DNA from 2 places in the Salinicola sp. MIT1003 genome. Region 2 is predicted to be linked to the other one. Evidence: predicted binding sites of a transcription regulator. Region 2 holds the regulator's gene; the other holds the start of a gene.

Region 1 (4,418 bases), on a different contig from region 2:
TTCTCGCCCGACTGGAGCAAGCTCAACGGCGGCGTCGTGCTCGCCGCGCTGGGGCATGCGTTCTTCACGCTGTCGCTGGGGATGGGGATCATGATGGCCTACGGCTCCTACCTGGGTCAGGAGGTCAACCTGATCAAGACGGCGCGCACCGTGGTGATCCTGGATACGGTGATTGCGCTGGGCGCCGGCATGGCGATCTTCCCGGTGGTGTTTGCCAACGGCCTCGATCCGAGCGCCGGCCCGGGGCTGCTGTTCGTGACGCTGCCGCTGGCCTTCATCGACATGCCTTGGGGGCTGGCGTTCGGCACGATCTTCTTCGCGCTGCTGACGGTAGCCGCGCTGACTTCGGCGATCTCGCTGCTGGAGCCGGTGACGGAGTTCCTGGAAGAGCGCACGCCGCTGTCGCGCGTCGCTTCGGCCTTCGTCGCCGCGCTGGCGACCTGGTCGCTGGGCATCGCCGCGCTGCTGGCGTTCAACGTCTGGTCCGGTTTCCAGCCGTTCGGTTTCAACGTCTTCGACCTGCTCGATGCGCTCACCAGCAAGCTGATGCTGCCGCTGACGGGGCTGGCCGCCATCGTCTTCACGGCGTGGTTCCTGGATAGCGAAGGCGTGAAGCAGGAGCTGGGCCTGGGGCCGAAGGGCCGGGTGCTGTGGCACTACGTGTCGCGCTATGTGGCGCCGATCGGGGTGATCGTGGTGTTCTTCAACAGCTTGTAATAATCGCTAGCAACAGTAGTTCGCAACGGATCTTGTCACGTCTCGAAGCGTGACAGGAATCTGCCGTCGGGGAGGGTGCCGACGGGGCAGGCAGCGGTCGCGTTCCTTGATGGGGCGCGGCCGCTGGTCGTTATGGCCGACGAACGGCGGGTGGCGGTGGCCGCTCGGGTTATTCGAGCTATTCGAGCTATTCGGGTAGCTCAGCGATCTCTTCCGCCAGCTGGCGCTTTTCCTGGCGCTGTTCGATGCCGCGCCGGGCCTTGAGATAGCGAATGGCGGCCTTGCGCTTGCGTTGTTCATGTTCGCTGACTTCCAGCGTCATGAAAATCTCGAGAATGTCGCTCTTGAGGGCATGAAGGTGTTCGACGCTCTTCATGATCGAATCTCCTGGCATCCTAAGATCTGTCGGTTCGCGCCCGACATGCATACTATAACCAAGATGACAAGATCGTGACGGCTAGCTTTTTTCATGCTTTCAACGCGCCGTGACGGCGTGTTCCCGCCCGCGTGACTCGGGCATACTGGGCGCCTGATTCCCGACCGAGAAGATCCGATGTCGTTATCCGAGGGCCAGCCATGAGCCGTTCGCTGTTCGATGAATTGCGTGTGCACATGGATCGCCTGCGCCGCTCCGAGCAGAAGGTGGCGCGCTTCGTGCTGCGCAATCCGGAAGAGGTGATCCTGATGCGAATCACCGACCTGGCCAGCGAGGCGCAGGTCAGCGAGCCGACGGTGGTGCGCTTCTGCCGTGCCATGGGCATGGCCGGCTTCCAGGAGTTCAAGCTCAAGCTGGCGCAGATGATGGCGCGGGGAAGCCAGTACGCCCAGTTCACCATGAACGACGGCGACAGCGTGGCCGAGTTCTCCCACGGGATCTTCGACAGCACCATCGAGACGCTCGAGCAGGTCCGCGATCAGCTGGACAACGAGGCGCTGGGCAAGGCGATCGCGGCGCTGGCGGTGGCCAACCGGGTCGAGTTCTACGGCTACGGCGCTTCGGGGATCGTTGCCGCCGATGCCCAGCACAAGTTCTTCCGCTTGCAGATCCAGACGTCGGCCTACTCCGACCCGCACCTGCAGGCGATGTCCGCCGCGACCCTCAAAGCGGGCGACGTGGTGGTGGCGATCTCCCAGACCGGCCGCACCCGGGCGCTGCTCGCCAGCGCCAAGACGGCGGTCAAGGCCGGCGCGACCGTGATCGGCCTGTGTCCCAGCGATTCGCCGCTGGCCCGCGAGGTGACCCTGACGCTGCCGATCGACGTGCAGGAAGACACCGAGGTCTACATCCCCATGACCTCGCGTATTGCCCATCTGCTGACCATCGACGTGCTCGCCGTGGGCGTGGCCAAGAACCGCGGGCCGCAGATCACCGATCAGCTCAAGGCGATCAAGCGCAGCCTGGGGTCGCTGCGGGTGTCCAACAACGTGTCGTGACGGCTTCATGACTAGGGAAACGCCGACTTCGCTCGGCGTTTTTTGTGTCTCGAATACTGTATATATAGACAGTAATCGTGTTCTGAGTGACACTGGTGACAACGTTTCAACCGTCCCGGCCACCGTCATGTCGTCACTCGCTTCTCGCTGTTTCCGATGGATATCGCTGCCATTGCCCGATACGGGGGGCGGTCGATGAGTAGCCTGGAATCCCTGCTCGATAGCCGTCAGGTCTGGCGCGCCCAGGCCGGTGCCGATAGCCAGGGCGGCGAGGCGATCGCCAGCGGGCATGCGGCGCTCGATGCGATCCTGCCGGGGGGTGGCTGGCCGTCGGCCGCGGTCAGCGAGCTGCTGTCGGCGGGCGCCGGCAACGGGGAACTGGCCCTGCTGTGGCCAGTGATCTCGCGGATGACCCGGGAAGGCCGGCCGGTGGTGCTGGTTTCGCCACCGGGCGTGCCGTATCCGGCGGCGTGGCGGCAGGCGGGCGTGGCGCTGGAGCAGTGTCACTGGCTCGACGTGCAGGGCCGCGAGGCGTTGTGGGCGACGGAGCAGTGCCTGCGCGCCGGCTGCTGCGCGGCCGTCGTCGCCTGGCTGCCGCAGGCCGATAGCCGCCTCATGCGGCGGTTGCAGGTGGCGGCGGCGAGCGGCAACACGTTGGCTTTCGTCCACCGGCCGCTGGCGAAGGTGTCCGAGGCGTCGCCGGCGCCGCTCCGGTTACGGCTGCACCGGCATGCCGAGCTGGAGATCCTCAAGTGCCGTGGCGGCTTTCCGCCCGCGCGGCGAATCGCCTTCGGCACCGGGGCGTGACGCCATGCGCTGGGTCTGCCTGCTGTTTCCGCGTCTGGCGCTGGAGGGGGCGCTGCGTCGTCGTGCCGACCCCGAGGCGCCCTTCGCGCTGGTCGATGGCCCGGCGCAGCGCCAATGCATTCGCGCTGCCAATCGCGCCGCCCGCGAGCAGGGCGTCAAACCCGGTCAGGCGAGAGGCTTCGCCGAAGCGCTGTTTAACGCGCCGCTTTTTAAGGCGCCCGGAGCCGCGCCGCTTTCCAAGGCGCCCAACTCCGCGCCGCTTTCCAGGGCGCCCAACTCCGCGCCGCTTTCCAACGCGCCCAACTCCGCGCCAGATAGGGGTTCTCGATCCGGTTCGAGTCAGCGGCTCGAGACGGCGCCGTTCGATGCCGAATCCGTCGAGCGCTGGCGGCGGCGTCTGGCGAGCTGGGCCTACGGCTTCAGCGCTCAGGTCAGCCTGCACTATCCGCACGCGCTGGTGTTCGAGGTCGCCAGCAGCCTCGATCTGCTGGGCCCCTGGCCGCGGCTGGAGGCGCGGCTGCGGTCGGAGCTCGCCGAACTCGGCTTTTCGCATCGGCTGGTGATCGCCCCCAATCCGGCGGCGGCGCGGGTGCTGGTCAATGTCCACGACGGGCTGGCGGTGGACGACGCCGGGCTGGAGCCGGCGCTGGCCGCGTTGCGCCTCGACCGTGCCGGGCTGGCGAACATCGATGCCGGCCAGGACATCGTGCAGACCCTCAAGCGTAGCGGTTTCCAGCGCCTGGGCGAGCTGTTCGCCCTGCCGCGCAGCGCCCTGGCCCGACGTTTCGGTGGCGGTTTGCTGCGTCATCTGAGCGAGCTGCGCGGGGAGTGGCCGCTGGCGCTGGATTACCATCGTCCCACGCCGCGTTTTTCCCGTACCTTCGAATTCGATCAGCCGGTGCATGCCCTGGCGGGGCTGGCCTTTCCGCTCAAGCGCCTGTTGCAGGAGCTGGCCGCGTTTCTGATGGGCCAGGACGCGGGCGTCGAGCGGTTCCGCCTGACGTTCGAACTGGAGGACGGGCCGACGCAGGCCGTCGAGATCGGCCTGCTGGCGGTACAGCGCGACCCCGATACCCTGCTCGAGCTGACCCGTGCGCATCTGGAGCGCGTGCGCCTCGCCGGCCCGGTGATGAGCTTGACGCTCTCCGCGCCGCGCCTGTCGGCCTACGCGCCGGTCCGGCGGGAGCTGCTGGAAGGGCCGGCCCGCCAGGCCCAGGCCTGGGCGACGCTGCATCAGCGGCTGGTCGCGCGGCTGGGCGAGCCGGTACTCAAGCCGCTGATCGAGTACCGCGAGCATCGCCCGGAAATGGCGGTGATCGACGGCGCCGGCCCACGGGCGCGTGACGCCAGCGCCGGCCCGACGCGCCCCGGCTGGCTGACCCCCACGCCCCAGCGCTGCGATGGCGACGTGCTGCAGCTGCTGGCGGGGCCGGAGCGGATCGAAAGCGGCTGGTGGGACG
Region 2 (4,418 bases):
GGGAATCCCACTGTCTGGTCGATCTGCTCTACCGCTGGTCGGCCGGGGAGCTCGACTGTGATATTCCTTGTGTGATCTCCAATCACGAGGACCTGCGGCCTTTGGTGGCGTGGCACGGCATCCCGTTCCATCATGTGCCGGTCGACCCTCGGGACAAGGCTCCCGCCTTCGCCCGTACCGAACGCCTGATCGAGGAGGCCGAAGCGGACAGTGTGGTCCTTGCCCGCTACATGCAGATCCTGCCGCCGGATATCTGCCAGCGCTATGCCGGCCGCGTGATCAATATCCATCACAGCTTTCTGCCGTCTTTCGCCGGCGCCAAGCCCTACCATCAGGCGTTCGAACGTGGCGTCAAGCTGATCGGCGCGACCTGCCACTATGTCACCGAAGAACTCGATGCAGGGCCGATCATCGAACAGGACATCCAGCGCGTATCGCACTGCCATACGCCGCAGGACCTGGTGCGTCTGGGTCGTGACGTGGAAAAATCGGTGCTCTCTAGGGGATTGCGCTGGCACCTGCAGGATCGAGTACTCATCCACGGCAACAAGACCGTGGTGTTCTCGTGATGCCTATTGCTTGAGGCTCAAGGCGACACCGAGCCGGGATCGGTGTCGTCGAACAGCCCGAGCTGGCGCTGGTCCGGTTCCGGCATCAGGCGTACCCCCACGCCCAGCAACCGAACCGGCCGCTCTCCCCGACGCCAGGCGCTCTTCAGCAGTTCATGGAACCGTGCGTGGACGATACCGCGAGCGCCTGTCTCCTGCGTCGTGCTGGCAAAGTCATTGAAACGTACCTTGACGAACTGCTTGGCAATGGCCGGGTCGCCGTGCCGTGCCAGGCGGTCGTGGAGCTTCTCGATCAGAGGCTCCAGCGCCAGGTGGCAATCGGCGAGACCGGGAAGATCGTGGTCGTAGGTGGTTTCGACGCTGACTGATTTGCGTTCGCGGGAGACGTTGACCGGCCGCTCGTCGATACCGTGAGCCAGCTCGTACAGTCTCCGGCCGAACTTGCCGAACTGATCCAGTAGCCGGTCCAGTGGCTGGGTTCGCAGGTCGTGGCAACTGGCGATTCCCATGGCATCGAGTTTGGCGGCCATCGCCGGACCGACACCGTGAAGCTTCTTGACGGGGAGGTCGGTGATGAAAGACTCCGTTTCCTCCGGCGGGATCACGAACAGGCCGTCGGGCTTGTCCCAGTCGCTGGCGATCTTGGCCAGAAACTTGTTGGGTGCGGCGCCGACCGAGACGACGATTCCCGTTCGCGCGAGCGCCTCTTGCTTGAGCCAGCGGGCCATCCAGGTAGCGCTGCCCTGGAACTGGGTGACCGCCGTGACGTCGAGATAGGCCTCGTCGAGGGAGAGCGGCTCGACCAGCGGCGTCAGCTCGTGAAAGATGGCCTGAATCTGTCGCGAGACTTCGCGATACTTGTTGAAGTCTGGCGACAGCACTTTCAATTGCGGGCAGAGACGCACCGCTCTCGCCGTGGGCATCGCGGAGTGTATGCCGTACTTTCTGGCCGGGTAGTTGCAGGTAGCGACGACGCCGCGTCGATCGGCGCTACCGCCGATCGCCAGGGGAATATCTTTCAGGGCAGGATTGTCACGCATTTCCACGGCAGCATAGAAGCAGTCGCAGTCGGCATGCAGAATCTTGCGCATGGAACCGGAGGCGGGCGCCTCAATGCAGGCCGGAGCCGTTGCCGCCGCGGATGACGCCGACCCCCAGCCCCTCGATCTCCAGATGCTGGTGTTCGAGATCGACCACGATCGGCGCGAAGTCGGCATTCTCGGCGCTCAACGTGACGTGACTGCCCTCGCGCTGGAAGCGCTTAACGGTGACCTCGTCGTCTATCCGGGCGACGACGATCTGGCCGTTGCGTATCTGCTGGGTGCGGTGCACGGCGAGCAGGTCGCCGTCGAAGATGCCGGCATCCTTCATCGAGAGGCCGCGCACGCGAAGAAAGTAGTCGGCACTGGGTGAAAAGTAGTCGGCCGGCAATGGGCAGTAGCGATCGATATGCTCGGTGGCGAGAATCGGGCTACCGGCGGCCACGCTGCCGATGATCGGCAAGCCGGGAGACTGGGGCTGGGACTCCGCGGGCTCGATTTCGTTGCCATTGGCCGGCAGCCGGATACCGCGGGAAGTCCCGGGGATCATGCGGATGACGCCTTTTCGATCCAGCGCCCGCAGGTGTTCCTCGGCAGCGTTGGGAGAGCGAAAGCCCAGGGCCCGAGCGATTTCGGCCCGCGTCGGGGGGTAGCCGAATTCGCTCATTGTCTTGACGATGAAGTCATAGACGTTTTGCTGCCGTGCGGTGAGCGGTCTCGCCATTGGTTTCTCCCGGGCCTGTGTCATCGTTATGGTCATCGATCAGGCGTGTTCATGTATACAGCCTGGAATTGTATCCAGTCATTGCCGGCGTGGGAAGTCCTTCGCGGCTCGCGTTGGCAGCCGCGTGGCCCTGGCCCGATCAAATGCTGGATTGTGCCGTCCGTTGCGGAATGATTAGAATCATAATCGTTCTAAGTCGCTGTTCTCTGGTTGCCGTTTTCTGGCGCGAGGTATGACATGGCCCAACCCGATACCGTCACGCGTATTCTCGATACGGCGGAGGTCCTTTTTGCCGAGAAGGGTTTCGCTGAAACCTCGCTGCGCAACATCACCACGCGGGCCAAGGTCAATCTGGCTGCGGTGAATTACCATTTCGGATCCAAGAAGTCGCTTATTCAGGCGGTGTTTGCCCGTTATCTCGATCCGTTCTCGGAACGTTTGAATGCGGCGCTCGATGACCTGGAAGCCCGCTATCAGGGCAAGCAGGTGCCGCTGGAAGTCCTGCTGGAACAGCTCGCCACCACGGTTCTGGAAGTCCCCGCCGAGCGCAACAGCCTCAAGGTATTCATGAAGCTGCTGGGCCTGGCTTATGCGCAGGCCCAGGGCCATCTGCGGCGCTATATCCAGGAACACTATGGCGACACGTTTCGCCGCTTCGTGGGGTGCCTGCGTCTGGCAACGCCGGATCTTCCCGACGCCGAGCGATTCTGGCGTCTACATTTCATGCTGGGCACCGTGGTCTTTACCTTGTCCGGCCTGGATGCCTTGCGGGATATCGCCGACAGCGAATACCAGGAGCACATGTCGATACGGGAGCTGATCCGGCATCTCCGTCCCGTGGTGGTCGCCGGCATGCAGGCGCCGCTACCCGAGTCGTTGGAGAAACTCGGCTCGGCCGCCGAGTAGACCAATGGGCCCCGGTAGCGGGCTGCCTCTGTCATGCATCCCCCGTGTCGTCTAGAATCGGGCGCTCAATGGTCTCAGGTGTTTGCTATGACTCAACCTCTCGGTCCGGTCATGCTGGATGTCGAAGGCACTCGGCTACGTGATGAAGAGCGGCAGTTGATCTCTCGTGCAGAGGTTGGCGGCGTACTGTTGTTTGCTCGAAATACACCGGACGTTGCCACTACCCAACGGCTGATCGGCCAGATCCGCAAATGTCGTCCCGATATCCTGGTCGCCATCGATCAGGAAGGTGGTCGGGTGCAGCGATTGAAGGAAGGAGTGACACAAATTCCGTCCATGGCCACGCTGGGGCGGCAATTCGCCGAGTCTCCCGAAGCGGCGCTGACGCTGACGCAGGACACTGGCTGGCTGCTGGGCATGGAGATGGCGGCCTGCGGCTTCGATGTGACCTTTGCCCCGGTTCTGGATCTCGACGACGACCAGTCGCCGGCCATCGGTTCGCGGAGTTTTTCGCCGGATCCCGAGGTGGTGACAGCCTTGGCTGGCGCGTTCATCGAAGGGCTCCACGAGGCGGGAATGGTGGCGATCGGCAAGCATTTTCCCGGCCATGGCGGAGTGCGCCAGGATTCCCACTTCGATGTCGCGGAAGACCCACGCTCGCTGGCGGAGCTGCGCGAGCACGATCTGATTCCTTTCGCCCGGCTGGCCGGCAAGCTGGATGGCATCATGCCGGCGCATGTCATCTATTCGGCCTTCGATGATCGGCCGGCCGGATTCTCGCCCAGTTGGCTCGGCATGCTGAGGGAGGAGCTGGGTTTCAAGGGCACCATCTTTTCGGATGACCTGACCATGGCCGCGGCGCACGCCGCCGGATCGCCCCGCGAGCGGGCCGAGGCTGCCTGGAGCGCCGGCTGCGACATGGCCGTGATCTGCAACGCGCCCGATGCGGCGCGCGAAGTCGTTGCTGCCTGCGAAGGCCGACAGGCCCAGCGTATCGCCAAGCTTCGCTATGCACGCGCGCGTCCCAGCCTCGAATCGCTGGCCGCCATCTCCCGGTGGCGGCGCACCCACGTACGTCTGGAAGCGCTCAGCGAATCCGAATGACGTGCACCGTTTTTCGTTCTTCGGCGGCAGTATCCGATGGTCTGCCGCCGCTCATTGCATGGTGAATCATAAACG

Evidence for each region. The regulator LexA, encoded in region 2, represses DNA repair genes until DNA is damaged. The targets are predictions, from matches to a motif close to TACTGTNTANNTANACAGTA.
Region 1: the regulator LexA is predicted to act here: its motif matches at 2,206-2,225, upstream of imuA (translesion DNA synthesis-associated protein ImuA).

Annotation. Positions count from the first base shown of each region.
Region 1 is NZ_MCAP01000007.1:65,845-70,262, reverse strand. It holds gene BC443_RS03685 (sodium-dependent transporter) at 1-717, shown strand, start outside; gene BC443_RS03680 (hypothetical protein) at 905-1,093, opposite strand; gene hexR (transcriptional regulator HexR) at 1,294-2,151, shown strand; gene imuA (translesion DNA synthesis-associated protein ImuA) at 2,347-2,958, shown strand; gene BC443_RS03665 (DNA polymerase Y family protein) at 2,909-4,418, shown strand, end outside.
Region 2 is NZ_MCAP01000004.1:28,437-32,854, forward strand. It holds gene purU (formyltetrahydrofolate deformylase) at 1-569, shown strand, start outside; gene dinB (DNA polymerase IV) at 587-1,660, opposite strand; gene lexA (transcriptional repressor LexA) at 1,680-2,333, opposite strand; gene BC443_RS01940 (TetR/AcrR family transcriptional regulator) at 2,571-3,239, shown strand; gene nagZ (beta-N-acetylhexosaminidase) at 3,327-4,343, shown strand.